2 regions of the Arthrobacter sp. 10L430 genome follow, and region 1 is predicted to be linked to the other one. Evidence: riboswitches for the same ligand, from Rfam matches in the RefSeq annotation. Region 1 holds a riboswitch; the other holds the start of a gene.

What was found. Region 1 has a riboswitch for cyclic di-AMP ahead of AC1DDG_RS19030 (M23 family metallopeptidase). Riboswitches for the same ligand answer to the same signal wherever they lie in the genome.
Region 2: another riboswitch for cyclic di-AMP. It lies ahead of AC1DDG_RS19535 (hypothetical protein); the one in region 1 lies ahead of AC1DDG_RS19030 (M23 family metallopeptidase).

What each region holds. Positions count from the first base shown of each region.
Region 1 is NZ_JBFTJD010000029.1:43,226-49,187, forward strand. Features, by position in the region: gene AC1DDG_RS19015 (MFS transporter) at 1-156, shown strand, start outside; gene serC (phosphoserine transaminase) at 187-1,317, opposite strand; gene AC1DDG_RS19025 (iron-dependent transcriptional repressor DtxR) at 1,659-2,354, shown strand; cyclic di-AMP (ydaO/yuaA leader) riboswitch at 2,488-2,732, shown strand; gene AC1DDG_RS19030 (M23 family metallopeptidase) at 2,737-3,558, shown strand; cyclic di-AMP (ydaO/yuaA leader) riboswitch at 3,708-3,866, shown strand; gene AC1DDG_RS19035 (C40 family peptidase) at 4,027-4,617, shown strand; gene AC1DDG_RS19040 (NlpC/P60 family protein) at 4,718-5,494, shown strand; gene AC1DDG_RS19045 (HNH endonuclease) at 5,717-5,962, shown strand, end outside.
Region 2 is NZ_JBFTJD010000031.1:16,558-22,519, reverse strand. Features, by position in the region: gene AC1DDG_RS19545 (bile acid:sodium symporter family protein) at 1-274, opposite strand, end outside; gene AC1DDG_RS19540 (GGDEF domain-containing protein) at 436-1,575, shown strand; gene AC1DDG_RS19535 (hypothetical protein) at 1,737-2,555, opposite strand; cyclic di-AMP (ydaO/yuaA leader) riboswitch at 2,559-2,747, opposite strand; gene AC1DDG_RS19530 (SulP family inorganic anion transporter) at 2,869-4,371, opposite strand; gene AC1DDG_RS19525 (GTP pyrophosphokinase) at 4,377-5,483, opposite strand; gene AC1DDG_RS19520 (alpha/beta hydrolase) at 5,751-5,962, shown strand, end outside.

The DNA.
Region 1 (5,962 bases):
AGCCGGCAGCCCCGCGGGCTGCCACAGATCCGGCTCGTCTCGCTGAACCAGGCCGGTCGCCCGACAGCCCGGACCGGCACTCGGACCGGTGAAGGTGGCGGAACGGCGGACGGCGCCGCCCGGGACACAAGCCCGGACGACGCCGTCGAACGCTGACGCTGTAAGCGTCACCGCGGTCTGGGGAGACTACTTCTTCAGTTCGCCCACCACGTAGTCGATGCATTCCAGCAGTGCGGAGACGTCAGCAGGCTCGATTGCCACGAAGGTGGCGATGCGGAGCTGGTTGCGTCCCAGCTTGCGGTAGGGCTCGGTGTCCACGATGCCGTTGGCGCGCAGCACCTTGGCGATGGCCGCGGCGTCGATGGAGTCGTCGAAATCGATCGTGGCGATGACGTTGGAACGCTCGGCGGCGTTGGCCACGAAGGGCGTGGCGACATCGGAAGCCTCGGCCCACTTGTAGATGCGGCTCGCGGAGTCCGCCGTCCGGCCGGCCGCGAAGTCGAGGCCGCCGCTGGCGTTGAGCCACTGCACCTGGGCATCGAGCGTCACCAGGGTGGCCAGCGCCGGGGTGTTGTACGTCTGGTTCAGCTTGGAGTTGTCAATCGCGGTCTGCAGGTCCAGGAAGTCCGGGATCCACCGGCCGCTGGCCTTGATCCGGGCGGCGCGCTCGAGGGCCGCCGGGGAGAAGAGACCAAGCCACAGGCCGCCGTCGGAAGCGAAGTTCTTCTGCGGTGCGAAGTAGTACACATCGGTCTCGGCAACGTCCACGTCCAGCCCGCCCGCGGCGGAGGTCGCGTCCACCAGCACGAGGGCATCGGCGTCTGCCCCGTCCACGCGCTTGACCGGAGCCGCAACGCCAGTGGACGTCTCGTTCTGCGGCCACGCGTAGACGTCAACTCCCGCCTCGGCCTGCGGCGCCGGGCACGTTCCGGGCTCGGATTTGATGATAGAGGATTCCGAAAGGAACGGCGCCTTGTTGGTGGCGGAAGCGAACTTGGAACCGAACTCGCCGAAGGACAGGTGTTGGGCCTTCTGGTCCACCAGGCCGAAGCTCGCGACATCCCAGAACGCCGTCGAACCGCCCACGCCCAGAACCACTTCGTAGCCCTCGGGAGCGCGGAAGAAGGTGCTGAGGCCCTCGCGGACAGATCCCACCAGGTTCTTCACGGGCGCCTGGCGGTGGGATGTGCCGAGGATCGTTGTGGCGGCTGCGGAAAGCGCCTCGATCTGCTCGGGCCTGACCTTGGAGGGCCCGGCGCCGAACCGTCCGTCCTTGGGCAGGAGGTTTGCTGGGATAGTGATGCTGGTGTCGCTCACAGTGGCTCCAATTTTCGGCATGGACATGCAGTTCGGCGGGGACAAGAGGTGGCCGGCGGGCAATCATGTCTGCCACGAAGGCCCCTTTTATTCTGCCCGAAGCCCGGAAATCCCGGGAAACGTTGCCGTCACAGTCCAGTCATTGAAACCGGCCGCCCGCTTCGTCCGAATTATCCGGAGTAATTCAAAATAGGCTAAGCTTTCACTGGACGTACGGGCGGAGAGCCGGTGTTGCTCCGTCGTCGAATTGCGGCCGCGGCAGCTTGACGCCGGGCCACCGTGCGGTGGGCCCGCGGTACGGTGGGACGGACACAAGTACTGTGCTCGAGGAGCTGAGCTGAATGACGGATCTGATCGATACCACGGAGATGTATCTTCGGACCATTTTGGAGCTTGAAGAAGAGAACATCGTGGCGCTGCGAGCCCGCATCGCCGAACGCCTCCGCCATTCGGGCCCCACCGTCTCCCAGACCGTCGGCAGGATGGAACGGGACGGGCTGGTGGTAGTGTCCGGCGACCGTCACCTGGAGCTGACAGAAACAGGCCGCAAACGGGCCACGGAGGTCATGCGCAAGCACCGCCTGGCGGAGCGGCTGCTCGCCGACGTCATCGGCCTCGACTGGGCCTACGTCCACGACGAGGCGTGCCGGTGGGAGCACGTGATGAGCGAACGCGTGGAGCGCAGGATCTTTGAAATGCTTGGCCACCCCACCGAATCGCCCTACGGCAACCCGATTCCTGGGCTGGCTGCGCTCGGCGGCGAGCCTTCGCTGGCCTTCACCGACGGCGTGATGAACCTGCTGGACGCCATGCCCGGCTACGGTCCGGATTCGCGCGTTACCGTCAGCCGGCTGGCAGAACCCATCCAGGTGGAGCCGGAGCTGCTGGTCCAGCTCGATGAAGGCGGGATCCGCCCCGGTGCCGCGGTTTCCCTCGAACGCGTGGGGGAGTACATCTCGGTCCGTGTGCCGGGGATCGAAGGCGCCCTCGAACTGCCACCGGAAGTGGCCGCCCACGTGTTTGTCCGCGTCAGCTGACGTGCTGGCCCGTGATTTGTCTGACATCAGGTGGCAGGATGCCCTACGACTTTTGCACAGCTTAGATAACGGAATTATTACTGCCCACTTTAATCACTTATAGTTAAACAGCAGCGCCGATACTAAAGCGTTACCTGATCTGGAGCCGAACTCTGCCAGCGGATCAGTCGCACGAGTCACCTTCTGGCAGAGGCGGGGGAACCACAACCGGCCGTTGAAAAACGGCCTTGGGGTGAAGTCCGCAGCAGCAAGCCACTTTCCGCAGATGGAATCTCCCGGGATACCCCTGTGCCGAAACGCTTGTCACGGCGGACCGGGTCGATGATCTCTCTGACCCGAATCCGACAGCTAACTTCGCAGGCTATCCAGAGAGGAACACTTCTTGACCATGCAGAATGCCCGGGGCCGCCGCCGCGCGGCCGGCCCCGCTGCGGAGCCGCGCGCCGCCGAAGTCTTCGCAGGGGAGCGTCCGCGGGATGCGCAGCGCGAAGCACGGAGGCACCGCAGTCCGTTCCGCCAGGTCACCGACTTCGCAGCCGCAAGCGGAGTGGGCCAGAAGGCGGGAGTCGCACTGGCTGCCACAGGCCTCCTGCTGACAGTCACGGTTCCTGCAACCAGTCCGGTCATGGCCACCGCTGACCAGGGCGGCGCCGCGGCGCTGTCCTCCCGTGTCCAGCCGCAGGTGTCCGCTGAGGCGGCCGCAAAGATCGACTTCAGCCGAACGTCCGTCTCCACCCAGGGTGACCCGGACAGCAAGCTCAAGCAGCTCCTCAGTGCACAGTCGGCCGGCAGCATCACCCGCGCCGCCTCGGCGGGCAGCCTTGGTGCGCCCCTGACCACCATGGTCAAATCGTCTCCGTTCGGATACCGCGTCAGCCCGATCACCGGGGGCTCCGGGGAATTTCACCGGGGCCAGGACTTTGCCGCCGAGTGCGGAACCCAGGTGTTCGCCGCGGCCAGCGGCACGGTCACCTTCGCCGGTTGGCACCCCTACGGGGGCGGCAACAGGGTTGTGATCAACCACGGCAACGGCCTCGAGACCACGTATAACCACCTGTCCTCTTCGAGTGTCCGCGTCGGCCAGAAGGTCAACCGCGGTGACGTAATCGCTCTCAGCGGGACCACCGGCGCCTCGACGGGCTGCCACCTCCACTTCGAGGTGATGGTCAACGGAGAAGTCGTTGACCCCCTGGGCTGGCTTTAAGCAAAACCGATGGAGAACTCTCGCATTCTTGTGACATGCCGTGACCTGAATGTGACATTCGCTCCGAACTGCTGTACCGTCTAAACCGCGTCAACTTTTCCGAAGTTGACGCCTTTGAGTGGATTGCCTAACTCTGCCACCGCTCAAGGTCCGTTCGCATGACATCGTCTGGCAGGGGCGGGGGAACCAATTTTGGTCTTCGCAAGAAGGCCTTGGGGTTAAGTCGCAAAGCTTCCCAGGAAGCGGCGCGGCCGGGTGACTCCCATCCGAATCCGACAGCTCACCTCGTAGGCATTGGGAGAGGCTACCTTCGTGTCTTCACGCCACAATTCTGCGCGCCACCGTGCGCAAACGGTTCGTACGAACCCGTTGGACTCAGTGTCCAAGGCAGTAAGCGCCAATGCCGGCACAGTAGGTCGCCAGGCAGCTGTTATCGCAGCTGCTTCAGGGCTCATCCTGAGCATTGGCATGCCGGCTAACGCAGCCGACACCAACATCGGTGTTTCCGCCTCCACGGAGTCCGGATCCCAGGCCACGCAGCTTGCTGTGACCGCCGCACCAACCGCAACTGTCTCCTTCGAGCGTCCTGCCGTCACCACCGAGGCAGCGCCGGTCATCGAGACTCTGGCCGCGCAGTCCAGCGACGACGCGGCCAATGGTGCAACCGATACTGCCAAAACCGTTACTGCCAAGGCGAGCAAGCTGGTGGATGCCGCAGGCTCCGCCGCCGCAACGTCAGGGCTGGCGGCCATTGCCTACACCGGTATCGGCCACCCGTACGTCTGGGGTGGCACCACTCCTAACGGCTGGGACTGCTCCGGCTTCACCCAGTGGGTTTACGCGCAGGCAGGCATCAGCATTCCCCGCGTCAACGCCTGGACTGCAATGAAGCCCACCTCGACACCCGCTCCGGGCGACCTGGTCATGCAGAACGGCGGCGCCCACGTGGGCATCTACGTTGGCAACGGCATGATGATCAGCGCCCTGAACCCTTCGGATGGAACGATCCTGCACGCTGCGTCCGCCACGGGCACGTCCTCCTTCTTCACCCTTCGCTAAAAATCCCGTTCGGGACGCGCCGGCTTACCCCCAAGATGCCGGCGCGTCGCTAAGCCACGTCCTGCTACCGCGGTCCGTGGAACACGAAAGAGAGAAACTTATGACTACACGTGCGACCATTGCACGCCACCGCGCCGAGGTCACCAAGACCCACTCGCTGGCTGTCATCGCCAAGGCTGTCGGCGACAACGCCGGTGGCATGGGCCGCCAGGCCGCAGTTATCGCTGCCGCGTCCGGCCTGGTCCTGACCAGCGGTATCGCTGCAAACGCTGCCGAGACCAACGTTCAGCGTGAATCGGTTCCTGTTTCCGCCCTGGAAGTGCAGTCTGTTGCTCCGGCAACCATTTCCGCTGCGTCCAGCATCGCCATCTCCTACGAGAAGCCGGCTGTTTCCACCACGGCCGCTCCCGTCGTCGAGGCACCCAAGCCCGTCGTTCAGGTGCAGGAAGCTGCTCCCGCCGTCGAGGCTGCTCCGGCAGTAAAGACCGCCGCTGCCGTTGAGGCTGCTCCGGCTGCTCCTGCCGCCGCCAAGACCGCTTCCGGAAGCGGCATGGGCGCCTCGATCGCCGCTGCTGCTTACGCGCAGCTGGGTGTTTCACAGGACTGCACCGCGCTGGCCACCAACTCCCTGGCCGCCGTGGGCATCAACTACCACGGCTGGCCGGCAGGCTACCTGTCCCTCGGCCGCACCGTCAGCGCTGCTGAAGCCCAGCCGGGCGACCTTGCCTACTACGAAAACGGCGGCATGGGCATGGCCCACATCGCTGTCTACGTCGGCAACGGCCAGGCTGTCCACGGCGGCTGGAACGGCGGAACCACCGCACTGTTCAGCGTAAACGTCGGCTCCGGCCCGGTCTTCATCCGCGTCGGCGGCTAAGACTACCAAGGCTTAGAAAAGGACCCCTGCCACTGCGGCAGGGGTCCTTTTGCATGCCCGTAGGCCCGGTTGCCATGCCGACACGGCGTCGGAGTGCATTCCGTCGATTCGCCGATCTGCCCCTTGAGTGTTTACTCTTGTGGTGTCGATCCATAGCCCGGACATGCAGAGGGCAGCCGGCCCTCGCGCCTCTGCCGGGTGCGGCCGTGAAGAGGTATGTGCATGCGCACTCTCGTTCTGAATGCTGGATATGAACCGCTGGCGGTTGTGACCTTCCGCCGGGCGCTGGTCCTTGTGCTCACCGGAAAAGCTAGCGTGGTGGCCGAAGGCGACGATCCTGTCGTCGGGCCGCAGGACATCATGGGCCGCCCGTCCGTGATCCTCCTTAACCGCTACATCCGGCCGCGCTACAACATGATCACCGCCGTCAGCCGGCGTGGCGTCCTTCGCAGGGACGGGCACCGGTGT
Region 2 (5,962 bases), on a different contig from region 1:
GCCGCTTGGCCACCGCCGCGAAATCCGGCGGCGTGAGCGTCAGGCCCATGCAGAACATGATGATGCCCAGCAGGTAAGGAACGCCGGGGCCAAGCGGTTTGAACGCACCGGGGAGAAGGAAGCCCGCCACGCCGGCGGCGAGCACCAGCAGGGGGAAAACGGTCACGGCGACGCGGGCAATCTTCGCCTCCGCGGCCAGTGCCGGGTTCAGGGGCTCGACGGCGGCGTCAGCGGCGACCGGAGCGGTTTCGGGTTTTGTTGTTGCCTCAAGCATCCAATAATGCTGACACTGAATTGCGCGTCGGGGAAATTCGTGAACAGATGTCAGACAAATGTGTCGGCGCTTACAAAAATTTTGGTAAGCGTCCTGATAGTTGAGCCTTCAGCGGTGCGATACTGGGTCAGCAACGAATGGTGATTCGGGGGAGATGCGGCATGGTGCTCGACACGGCAACACTGCGGGTTGCCTTTGCCGTGATGGCTCTGGCCCTGGGTCTCTTGTTTTACTTCTCGGCTTTCCGCAGTACGCGCTCCCCGTACAGCGGCTGGTGGTGCCTCGCCTTGCTGCTGTTTCTCTCGGGTTCCGCCTGCTTTCTCCTCAACGGCACGCCCCAGCAGTGGTGGGCCAATACGTTGGGGAATATCCTGCTCGTTGCTGGTGCGTCCAGTGCCTGGGCAGGCGCGCGTTCGCTGCGAACGCCGGGATACAACTTCTGGCTCCTCACCGCCGTGCCCGTCTCCGCGGGAATAGCCTCCGCTGTTGATCACCCCGGTTCGAACATCTGGTCCGGCGGCGCCGTTTTCCTGGCGTCGATGTCCCTGATGATCGGCCTCACGGCACGCGAACTGTGGCGCTTGGAGCCGGGCTATTCAAGGGTCCGTATCCCCATGGCCATCGTGGCTGCGGGCGTGTCGGCGTTCTACCTGGGCCGGCTGGTCGTGTTTATCGCCGACGGCCCGAACAGCCCAACGTTTGTCGCCTACTTCGGGTCCGCCGTGACCACGCTTGTCACCATGGTGCTCCTGGCGGTGGTTTCGTTCAGCATGGCCGGGCTCAGTACCGAACAGCAGACGCGGGCGCTGCGAACCGTCGCCACCCAGGACGGCCTCACGGGCCTTCTCAACCGTTCGGCGTTCCTGGACAGAGCAGCCAAGCAGTTGCGCCGCAGCCCGCTGACCGAGAGCTTTGGATCGCTGATCCTGGCGGACCTTGATCACTTCAAATCCATCAATGACACCTACGGCCACGCGGCCGGCGATCTGGCGCTTCGGGCCTTCGCCGACGCCTGCCGCGCGACCGTCCGCTCAACTGACATCGTGGGCAGGTATGGCGGCGAGGAGTTCATCCTGGTGGTACCGGGGGCAAGCCCCTACCGCGCCGAGACAATCACGGCGGAGATCAGCCGCCGGCTCGCCGACGGCGCCCTGCCCGATGTGCCCAGGATGCCCACGGTCAGTTACGGCATCGCCGTGATCGAAGCCGGAACGGCAAGCCTGGACCAGCCGATCGCCGCCGCCGATGCCGCGCTGTACGAGGCAAAGTCCCGGGGGCGCAACCGCAGCGTGCAGGGCTGAGTGGGCGGGCCTGCCGAGCACGAAAGAGCCGGTGCACCGCTGCCCCCAAGGCAGCGGAACACCGGCTTGTTTCAGCGCGCAGCTCATTCCAGCGCGCGGCTCGTTGCAGCGCGCAGCTCGTTCCAGCGCGTGGCAGGAGTGCGCACAGCGAATGCGGGCTGTTAGGCGTGGGCTCGCACGAAGGTGACCGGACCCGTGGCGGTCAGCCAGGACAGCGGGTGCACCACGGTCTCGTTGACACCGTTCATGCCGCCGCTGAGGACCTTGCCTCCGCCGACGAAGATTCCCACGTGGCCGGACTGCACAACCATGTCTCCGGGCTGGGGCGTGGAGACGACGGATCCGTAGTTCATGAACTGCATCGGCGCGAGGTCGCCCACCGGAATGCCGGAAGCGCCCAGGGCCTTCTCCACCATCGCGGTGCAGTCCTGGGTGATCCCCAGCTGTGCGTAGGCGGCCGAGACCATCGAGGCGTTCACGCTGCCGGCTGCTGCTGCGTGAGCAGGAGCCTTCGCGGGAGCCGGGGCCGCCTGGACGGTGATCTTCGGAGCCGGCGCGATCTTCGGCGCCGGAGCGGCAACAGGTGCAGCAACCGGAGCGGCAGCAGGTGCCGGGGCAGCAGCGGGGGTTGCGGCGGCCGGGGCCGGTGCTTCAACCACGGGCGCTTCCACCACGGGTGCCGGGGTGGACTTCACAGCGGGGCGCTCGAAGTCGATCTTGACGCTGGCGTCCGCGCTCAGCGGCGCCTGTACCTGGCTGACGGCTTCGGGGGCCGCGGCCGGGGCCGCGTTCTTCTGGGCCGGGGCGGTGGCGGCGTTCGCTGCCATGCTGCCGGTGAAGGCAAGTCCCGATGCTGCGAGGATGACGGCGGCCTGGCGTCCCAGTCCTCCGGCGTTGGCCGTGACAGCGCGGGAGACGGAAGCGAAGCGGTTTGAACGGCCGGCCGCTGTGCGGCGGGCAGGGGTAGTGCGTGACGACATGAAGGAGCCTCTCCCGATGCCTGCGAGGTGAGCTGTCGGATTCGGATGGGAGACACCCGGCCGCGCGCCTGAACGGAATCAGGAACTGTGCGGCTTCACCCCAAGGCCCGTAGAAACAGGCCGAAAATTGGTTTCCCCGTCTCTGCCGGACATGGTCTTCGAGAGGATCCCGGGCTGCGGCAGAGTTAGGCAATCAGCGCGGGAGCGCCCTCCTCGGTGAGGAAGGCACGGTTCAACGGTACGCGAGCAAACGCCGAAAGTCACATTAAGGTAACGACACGCTGTTATGTGCGGGATTTTCGGGCTGTATGCATTAGTGCCCGGCGTTGAGTTTGCCGGCCAGCCTTTCGCGCATCTGGATGCTGGCAGAGTTCAGGCCGATCAGCTCAACCTCCCGGCCGTGGCGCCGGTACTTCTCCGTCACCGCGTCCAGTACGGCGACGGTGGAGGCGTCCCAGAGGTGCGAGGCGTGCAGGTCGATGACTACTCCGGAGATGCGCGGCTCGGCGTCCTGGGCGTAGTCGAACTGCGTGTAGAGGTCGTTGGAGGAGGCGAAGAACAGTTCGCCGTCCACGGTGTACGTGGCCACGGTCCTGCCGTTCAGCTCCACCTCGGTCCGTTCAACGGTGGCGAAGTGGGCCACGCGCCGGGCGAACATGGCCATCGCCGCGAGCACCCCGACGCCGACGCCGATAGCCAGGTTGTGCGTCGCCACCACGGTGGCCACGGTAATCACCATGACAGCGGTCTCGGACCTCGGCATGCGCTTCAGGGTCTTCGGAGCCACCGAGTGCCAGTCGAAGGTGATGGCCGAAACGAAAATCATGACGGCCACCAGGGCGGCCATGGGGATAAGCCCCACGACGTCGCCCAGCACCACCACCAGCACCAGCAGGAAGACGCCGGCCAGGAAGGTGGAGATCCGGCTCCGCGCACCGGAGCCTTTCACGTTGATCATGGTCTGGCCGATCACGGCACAGCCGCCCATGCCGCCCAGGAAACCGGTGACGATGTTAGCCACGCCCTGCCCCCAGGATTCACGGGTCTTATTGGAGCGAGTGTCCGTGATGTCATCCACGAACTTGGCTGTCATGAGTGATTCCAGCAGGCCCACGAGCGCCATGGACAGTGCAAAGGGCGCGACCACCTGGAGCGTCTCCCAGGTCAGGGGAACGTTGGGGATGAATACCGAGGGGAGGCTTTCCGGCAGCTGCCCCTTGTCCTGGACGGCGGGGACTTCGATGCCGGTAAGGACGGTGACGACGGTGAGCAGCACGATCGCCACCAGCGGCGACGGCACCGCCGTCGTGATTCGGGGAAGGCCGACGACGATCAGAAGTCCCGCTGCCACCAGCGGATAAACGAGCCACGGGACACCGATGAGTTCAGGCAGCTGGGCCATGAATACGAGGATGGCCAGCGCGTTGACGAACCCCACCATCACGGAGCGGGGGATGAAGCGCATGAGCCGGGTGACGCCGAGGGCAGCCAGCAGGATCTGGAACACGCCGGCCAGGATCACTGCGGAAATCAGGTAGTCCAGCCCGTGGCTGCGCATCAGCGGGGCGATCACCAGGGCCACGGCACCGGTGGCTGCCGAGATCATGGCGGGCCGGCCGCCCACGAAGGAGATGGTCACGGCCATGGTGAAGGAGGCGAACAGGCCGATCCGGGGGTCCACCCCGGCGATCACCGAGAAGGCGATGGCCTCCGGGATCAGGGCGAGAGCCACCACGAGGCCTGCCAGCGCCTCGGTTTTGAGGCGGCGCGGGGAGCGGAGTGTTGCCCGGACGGACTGGAGCTGTTCGGGTTTCATGGTCCCTACTTCTTGGTCTGGCGGTAGCGCTCGATCTGTTTCAGCCGCCGCAGGAGGCTGTCGCGCCGCGGGTGCGGAACGGCGTCGGGCGCCTCTGCGGTGAGGTCAATGTGTTTGGTGCCGTACTGCCAGAGGAGGAGGTCATCCAGCAGCCGGTCCGGGCCGGGGGAGTAGCGGTGGTCCAGGGCCTTGCGGACCTCAGTGATGCGGTTGGCGCTGAGGAGGCCGGCGAGCTGGACCGTCTGGTTCAGGCCGTGGGCTGCCATGAGTTCGGCGGCCCAGCCCCAGTCGTCATCCACTTTACGGTCTACGTGCGGCAGCAGCGTACGCCAGACGTCGCGGATGCGGTTGGGCGTGAGCTGCGCCGCGCCCTCACCCTCCAGGTCCCAGTAGCCGCGGACCTCCTCGTAGCGTTCATGCAGGTCCGCGAAGGCGCTCTCGACGGTTTCCAGCATGGCGGCCGTGGCCGTGAACTGGCGGTCGAAATGCGGGGTCCATGCCCGGGGGTCCTCGGCCTTGAAGCGGATGTCATGCTCGATCTCGCTCCACGCGTGCGCAAACACCGTGCGGATCTGGCATTCGAAGAAGTAGCTGCCGTTGGGCTGTGCTTCGGGGTTTAAGACGTGCTGGTACTCCTTGACGGCCTCGTTCTGGATGGTCCGCAGGATCAGGTGGCGGCTCGAGTAGCCGTAGGTCCCGGACTCAATGGAGCCGATGTCCTTCTCGCGGTCGCCGCGGCAGTCGAACAGCTGGCGCTGCCGTTTGATGAGGTTGGCCACCACTGCGTTTTCCGTGGGCAGCTTGGTGATGACGCGGACGCCCACCATGTCATTGAGCGTGCGGAACGGATCGGGGAACTTCAGCACCCTCGGATCATCCGGCTCCAGTGGCTCCTCCGTCCGGGAGATTTTTTCCCGGAAGGACTCCACGGTCTTGGTGCGGCCGGTGACAAAAAGCGGGGTGACCTCGGTGTCCTTGAGCATGGTCCGGAGAGTCAGCAGGACCTCGCGGGTGACAAGCTTCAGGGCAGGCCGGACGCGCTCATAGAGTTCCACGTTTTCCTGCACGGAGTCGCGCTGACTGACGTCCAGGCGATCCCAGTTGCTTGCCATGCTCCCAAACTACCAAGGGCGTGCGACAGTCGCAGGTGTGACACCGCCCGCTGCGGCCGCCGTCGGTCAGGTTGTCGGCGGTCGTCAAGGCGCGGACGGCCGGGCGGCTCACCCTTCCGCGCGCCGGGAGCGGCGTCACTGTAGGCTCGGCACATGGCTGATGTGCGCCGTCGGACCCCGCTTTCCCATGGACTGCCGGGCACCGCGGCAGTGGTGACGCCGGAGGCGCTGGTCGCCTCCTGCCCACCGGGACCCAAGGAGGATGCAGTGAAGCGGCAGAAGTACCAGTACGGTGACCACCCCAGCCAATGGGGCGAGCTCTTCCTGCCGGAAACGCCGCCACCGTCCTCGTCCCGGAACCCCAGGCGTCCGGCATTCCGCGGCGTGGTGGTGGTCATCCATGGCGGCTACTGGCGCTCGCAGTACGGTGCCGAGCTGGGCGAGCCGCTGGCCAAGGACCTTGCGGCCCACGGGATGGC